3 regions of the Acidovorax sp. DW039 genome follow, and region 1 is predicted to be linked to each of the others. Evidence: predicted binding sites of a transcription regulator. Region 1 holds the regulator's gene; each other region holds the start of a gene.
What was found. The regulator NrdR, encoded in region 1, represses ribonucleotide reductase genes. The targets are predictions, from matches to a motif close to CACNANATNTNGTG.
Positions count from the first base shown of each region.

Region 1 (2,263 bases):
TGCCGGTGTTCCCTGCCGATCCTTTTGTGCAGCAACTGGTGGTGCGTTACAAGGCTGCTGCGGAGCCGCTGGCCCAGCGGCCTGTCGGCAAGGCCAACGCGCCCCTGCTGCGTGTGCGTACGGCTTCGCAGGAAAGCACGCTGGGCAATCTGATTGCAGATGCACAGCTGGCAGCCACCCGCGCCCCAGAAGAGGGTGGGGCGCAGCTTTCGTTCATGAATCCCGGCGGCCTGCGGGCAGATCTGGTGCCCGATGCGCAGGGGCAGTTGCGGTACGGGCAGTTGTTCAGCGTTCAGCCTTTTGGCAACAACATCATGGTGCGCACCTATACCGGCGCGCAGATTCGCGCCGTGCTGGAGCAGCAATTTGCCAAGGGTGACAGCAGGCCCCAGTCTGCGCGTGTGCTCTCTGTGTCGGAGGGGTTTACTTATCGGTACGACCTGTCACAGCCTCCAGGGGCTCGTGTCAGCCAGGTGATGCTGATGGGCAAGCCGCTGGAGGACAGCGCCCAGGTGCGTGTCGCCATCAGCAGCTTCCTGGCCAGTGGCGGGGATGGATTCACGGTGTTCACCGAGGGACGGGACACCACTGGGGGCGATCTGGATTTGGACGTGCTGGAGGCCTATGTGAAGGCGCAGAGCCCGGTATCACCGCCTCCCACCAACCGCATCCAGCGAGTGCAGTAATTCGATGTGGGGGCTGCGCGCCCCCTGCCACGGGCGGGTCTATGCCGTTTGCTGAGATGCCATGGTTGGGCTTTGAAGAAAATGCCTGATCGCGCCCGTCAATCCAGCGCAAGGTGCTATTGAAACGATAGCGAGCGTGGTCGCCGGAGCTGCGGAAGGGATTACTTGCGCACTTCATCCACAAGTGCGCGGAACTCGTCGATGTCTTCAAAGCTGCGATAGACGCTGGCAAACCGGATGTAGGCCACCTTGTCGAGCTTCTTGAGCTCGCGCATGACCAACTCGCCAATCCTGCCGGAGTTGACTTCGCGCTGCCCCAGGTTGAGCAGCTTTTCTTCAATGCGCTCAATGGCGCTGTCGATCTGTTCGGTGCTGACCGGGCGCTTGCGCAACGCCAGGTTGAAAGAGGCGAGTAGCTTGCCGCGCTCGTATTCGATGCGGCGTCCGTCTTTCTTGACGATGGCCGGGAAATTCACTTCCGGCCGTTCGTAGGTGGTAAACCGTTTGTCGCAGGCACCGCACTGGCGGCGGCGCCGGATGAAAACCCCGTCTTCAGACACCCGCGTTTCAACGACTTGCGTTTCCAGGTGTCCGCAGAAGGGGCATTTCATGGGCGAGCAGGCGCTTAGCGATAGACAGGGAAACGCGCAGTCAGCGCATTGACCTTTTCACGCACCGCAGCGATGTTGGCTTCGTCGCGTGGGTTGTCCAGCACGTCGGCGATCAGGTTGGCCGTCATGCGCGCTTCTTCTTCCTTGAAGCCGCGTGTGGTCATGGCGGGGGTGCCAATGCGCACACCGCTGGTCACCATCGGCTTTTCAGGGTCGTTGGGGATGGCGTTTTTGTTGATGGTCATGTGGGCAGCGCCCAGCACGGCCTCGGCTTCCTTGCCGGTGATGCCCTTGGCACGCAGGTCCACCAGCATCACGTGGCTTTGCGTTCCACCGCTCACGATGCGCAGGCCACGTTGTGTCAGCGTCTCGGCCACCACCTTGGCGTTCTTGACCACCTGTTCCTGGTAGGCCTTGAACTCGGGTGTCAGCGCTTCCTTGAATGCCACGGCCTTGGCTGCAATCACGTGCATCAGCGGACCGCCTTGCAGGCCGGGGAAGATGGCGCTGTTGATGGCCTTTTCATGCTCGGCCTTCATCAGGATGATGCCGCCACGGGGGCCACGCAGGCTCTTGTGCGTGGTGGATGTGACCACGTCAGCGTGGGGCACGGGGTTGGGGTACACGCCCGCGGCGATCAGGCCTGCGTAGTGGGCCATGTCCACCATGAAGATCGCGCCAATTTCCTTGGCGATCTTGGCGAAACGAGCGAAGTCGATGTGCAGGCTGTAGGCAGAGGCGCCAGCCACGATCAGCTTGGGCTTGTGCTCACGGGCCTTGGCTTCCATCGCGTCGTAGTCAATGGCTTCGTTCTTGTCCAGACCGTAGCTGACCACGTTGAACCACTTGCCCGACATGTTCAGCGGCATGCCGTGGGTCAGGTGACCGCCTTCGGCCAGGCTCATGCCCATGATGGTGTCGCCGGGCTTGAGGAAGGCCAGGAACACGGCCTCATTGGCCGATGCG
Region 1 covers NZ_AP029019.1:3,454,767-3,457,029, reverse strand. The annotation lists gene AACH87_RS15490 (bifunctional metallophosphatase/5'-nucleotidase) at 1-686, shown strand, start outside; gene nrdR (transcriptional regulator NrdR) at 848-1,297, opposite strand; gene glyA (serine hydroxymethyltransferase) at 1,312-2,263, opposite strand, start outside.

Region 2 (2,263 bases), 2.2 Mb from region 1:
GACAACTGCGAGCGAAGGGTGCCGCTGTTGAACAGGGTGGGCGTGCTCGACATGAAATCGAAGCTGGAGAGCACTTCGTAGAACTCGATGGCCCGTGTTTCAGGATCGGCTTCGTTCAGCGACAAGCCCATGGCCACGCGCATGAAGAAGGCCTGGGGCAGTTCGATGCGGCTCTTGCGCACGTGCAGGAAGTAGCGGTCGTACAGTGTCTGCAAGCCCAAGTAGTCGAATTGCAGATCGCGCTGAGGCTTCAGGGCGGCTGCCAGGCGGGCCAGGTCGAACTTCAGCAGACGTGCATCCAGCAGTTCGTTGTCCACGCCTTTTTGGATGAATTGGGGGAAGTAATCGACGTAAGCCGCGCCCATCTGGTCCTGCATCACGTCGCGACCCAGCACTTCACGCACGATGGTGTGCAGCAGCAAACGTGCGGTGGCGTAGGTGTAGTCGGGGTCTTTTTCGATCAGTGTGCGAGCCGCCAGAATGGATGCCTTGTACACCTCGTCCATGGGCACGCCGTCATAGAGGTTGCGCATGGTTTCCGCCAAGATGGGGTCGGCCTTGACGTCCTTGCCCAGCCCAACGCAGGCCGATTCGATGCGTGACTGCAGGCGGTGCAGATCCAGTGTGACGCGCTGGCCGTTGTCCAGTACATGAAGGACGGGCGTGGCGGGAGCATGTTGCTTGACCAAATTGGCGCGCTCTTGCGTGCGGCGCTCGCGATACAGCACATATGCGCGGGCCACCTCGTGGTGGCCTCCGCGCATGAGACCCAGCTCTACCTGGTCTTGCACATCTTCTATATGGAACGTTCCGCCGCCGGGGCGAGAGCGCATCAGGGCGCGTGTGACACCTTGGGTCAGGGCATCCACTACTTCGCGCACGCTGGCGGAGGCAGCGCCTTGCGTGCCGTGTACGGCCAAGAAGGCTTTCATAAGTGCGATGGCAATCTTGGGTGCTTCGAACGGTACGACCGCGCCGTTGCGCCGAATGATCTGGTAGTGACCTTGCGTACCGGTTGCCGATTCGGCAGTGTCGGTGACTGCACCTTCAAGGGGCGCGCGAGTGGTTTCGGGCGTGTTCAAAGCAGCTTGCATGGGTGTCCTCTTCTATGGGCTGACGGGGTGGGCTGGCAGCTGCGGGAGCTGCAGCAGAGACGAGAGCGGTGCACCAGCCTTTCGGCTTTGCACACTATATATGGTGTGTCGTTCGTGTTCAAGGCACTACTGGTAGTGTACCGTGAGGCATCAGTTGGTTTCTGGCAACCAGCTGTATCACCACTCAGACAGGTCGGCAAAGGGTGCGGAAAACCGCTCTGCCATGGGATTTCGTGGGGGCTGTTGGCGTAACTGTGCGGGCTCGCGCAGGATTTCTCTTGCGAGGCCGCTTGGGGCTTGGATCGTTGTTTTTGAAGGGGGGCGATCCTACCCTGATTTGGCCGCTTTTTTTAAACCCGAACGCTGCTCAGGTTTAGTTCGCTGCGACTTGACTAGGCGCGCTCAGGGTGCTTGCCTCAACCAACTGCATCAGCTTGTGCCAGTTAAAGCCGACACCCGGATCTGCTTTGCGCCCCGGGGCCACATGTTCATGCCCCGCAATGTATTTGAGGGGGTAGCGAACTGCCAGGTCATTGCACAGGGAGGCGAGTGTCTGGTATTGGGCTTCTTCAAAAGTGAGGCCCTCCAGTCCTTCGAGTTCGATACCGATGGAGTCATCGTTGCAATTGGCCCGACCTCGGTAAAAGGACTGTCCTGCATGCCATGCGCGCTGATCACAGCCTACAAATTGCCACAGTTGCCCACTGCGTTCAATAAAGAAATGGGCGGAGACCTGAAGTCCGCGGATTTGCTCGTAATAGGGGTGGGCATCCCAATCCAGAGTGTTGGTGAACAGCCTTTGCACGGCTCCTGTGCCGTACTGCCCTGGTGGAAGACTGATGGAATGCACCACGACAAGGTCTACGGACTCACGTGCCGGGCAGGGGCGGAAGCCAAAGTTGGGAGAAGGCAGCCGGGTGGCTTGGCGATACCAGTCGTCTTCCCAGACAGAGGAGGCTGCGCTCATGTCAGCCGATCTCTTCCTGAAAATCCGGGTCATTGGGCACTGCGATGTTCAGCCGTGCAATGCGATAGCGAATCTGTCGCAGGCTGATGCCCAGCCGGGCGGCAGTCGCGGTGCGATTGAAGCCGCTTTCTTTCAATGCCCGCACCAGAATCTCCCGTTCCTGCTGGTCTAGCCAAGCCTGAAGATCATCGGGCAGAGGGGG
Region 2 covers NZ_AP029019.1:1,270,209-1,272,471, forward strand. The annotation lists gene AACH87_RS05690 (ribonucleoside-diphosphate reductase subunit alpha) at 1-1,094, opposite strand, end outside; gene ampD (1,6-anhydro-N-acetylmuramyl-L-alanine amidase AmpD) at 1,468-2,061, opposite strand; gene AACH87_RS05700 (sigma-54 dependent transcriptional regulator) at 2,063-2,263, opposite strand, start outside.
Region 2: AACH87_RS05690 (ribonucleoside-diphosphate reductase subunit alpha) is a predicted target of NrdR. The motif match lies at 1,187-1,200, and genes of this name have one in related genera.

Region 3 (2,263 bases), 1.7 Mb from region 1:
GCAGGTTGCACGTCCCACAACCTCCACAGCAGCCGTGGGATAACGATCAGCCCCACCAGCAGACCCAGCACCCAGTGGATGTTGAGTACGGGCAAGGAATCTGGAGAGGTGTCGTCCATGAACCAGATGACGTAGTACACAACGATATATGCACCGATGAATGCGCCTGCGCTGGTCCAATGAAAGAGCTGTGCCAGCGCGCCGAACCGTTGGGTGGAGTTGTTCCACTGCATGAAGTGCCTCAAGGAAAAAAGTGGGTCAGATGTCGTGATCAGGCGCGCAGACCGTTGAGCAAGCGATCCAGGCCGTTCAATGCCTGGGGCAGTTTGGTGGCGGGATCGCCATCCGGCTCGGCGATCCAGAATGAGGCTTCGGTGATAGCGCCATACAGCATGCGGGCCATCACGCCAGCGTGGTGCCGTGCCACGATGCCTTCGGCCATCAGGTGCTCTAACGCTGCCTCCAGCGCGGCAATGCCCACCGACTGCGCGGCGGGGGGAACATCTCCAAACACCGCTCGGGCGTCTTGCAGGATGATGCGGCGGATTTCGGGCTCCAGCGCCAGTTCCAGATAAGTGCGGCAACGCTGGCAAAAGCCCTCCCAAGGGTTGGGTGTCGCGCTGGATACGGCATCCAGCCGGGCGCCCACTTCGACCTCGATCTGCTCAATCACTGCCACCAGCAGGCCTTGCTTGCCGCCGAAGTGGTGGTACAGCGCTCCCCGTGTCAGCCCGGCCTCGCCGGTCAGGTCATCCATCGACGTGTGCGAATAGCCCTGTGCAGCGAAAGCGCGGCGTGCCGTGGCCACCAGCTTGGTGCGGGTTTCTTCCAGCATTTCTGCCCTGGTGCGGCGTTTCTGCATTGCGCTCGTCCTTTCACATACGGGGCGTATGTTAATTGGCATACGCCCCGTATGTCAAATGCTTGAGGCATCTCACGCACGGAGCAGTCTGCGCTGCCGATGCATTGCCGGTTGCGCTTCATCAAACTACCTATAGTGTTTCGTGGATATCGTGAACGCTATAGGTAGTGTTTCAACCGTTTATCGAGATCGGGTTCACCATGGCGTCTTCCCTTCTGAGTCTGCCGCGCGAAGTCATTGACCGCCGCGGCCAGCGTGCCCCTTTTGATGGGCAACGCATCCGGACCGCCTTGCTGCGCGCCGGGGCTGCCACAGGCGAATATGACGATGAGGAGGCAGACCTGCTGGCGGCCCAGGTTATCAAGGTGCTGATCCACCGCTTTCGCGGACAAGCGCCCACGGTGGAGCAAATCCAGGACGTGGCCGAGTACACGCTGATCGCGGCCAACCACCTGGCCACCGCGCGCGCCTACATCGTCTATCGCGAACAGCACGCTACGCTGCGGGCGGACAAGCAGACGCTGGTGGACGTGGAAAGCTCCATCAACGAATACCTCACCCGCGCCGACTGGCGGGTGAACGCCAACGCCAACCAGGGCTACTCGCTGGGCGGGCTGATCCTGAACGTGGCGGGCAAGGTCACGGCCAACTACTGGCTCTCGCACGTCTACACGCCCGAGATTGGTGAGGCGCACCGCAACGGCGACATCCACATCCACGACCTCGACATGCTCAGCGGCTACTGCGCTGGCTGGTCGCTGCGCACGCTGCTGCATGAGGGGCTCAACGGCGTGCCGGGCAAGGTCGAGGCCGGGCCGCCCAGGCACATGAGCTCGGCCGTGGGGCAGATCGTGAACTTCCTGGGCACGCTGCAAAACGAGTGGGCGGGCGCGCAGGCGTTCTCGTCGTTTGACACCTACATGGCCCCGTTTGTGCGCAAGGACGGCATGGACTATGCCGCCGTGCGGCAGTGCATCCAGGAGCTGGTCTACAACCTCAACGTGCCCTCGCGCTGGGGCACGCAGACGCCGTTCACCAACCTGACCTTCGACTGGACCTGCCCCGAAGACCTGCGCGAGCAGGTGCCCGTGACCGGCGGCGTGGAGATGCCGTTTTGCTACGGCGAATTGCAGGCCGAGATGGACCTCATCAACCGCGCCTACATCGACGTGATGACCACGGGCGACGCCAAGGGCCGCGTGTTCACCTTCCCCATCCCCACGTACAACATCACCAAGGACTTCCCTTGGGAGAGTGATAACGCGCAGCGCCTGTTCGAGATGACGGCCAAGTACGGCTTGCCGTACTTCCAGAACTTCATCAACTCGGAGCTGGAGCCCAACATGGTGCGCTCCATGTGCTGCCGATTGCAGCTTGATTTGCGTGAGCTTTTGAAGCGCG
Region 3 covers NZ_AP029019.1:263,436-265,698, forward strand. The annotation lists gene AACH87_RS01175 (cytochrome b/b6 domain-containing protein) at 1-233, opposite strand, end outside; gene AACH87_RS01180 (TetR/AcrR family transcriptional regulator) at 272-862, opposite strand; gene AACH87_RS01185 (ribonucleoside triphosphate reductase) at 1,063-2,263, shown strand, end outside.
Region 3: AACH87_RS01185 (ribonucleoside triphosphate reductase) is a predicted target of NrdR. The motif match lies at 987-1,000, and genes of this name have one in related genera.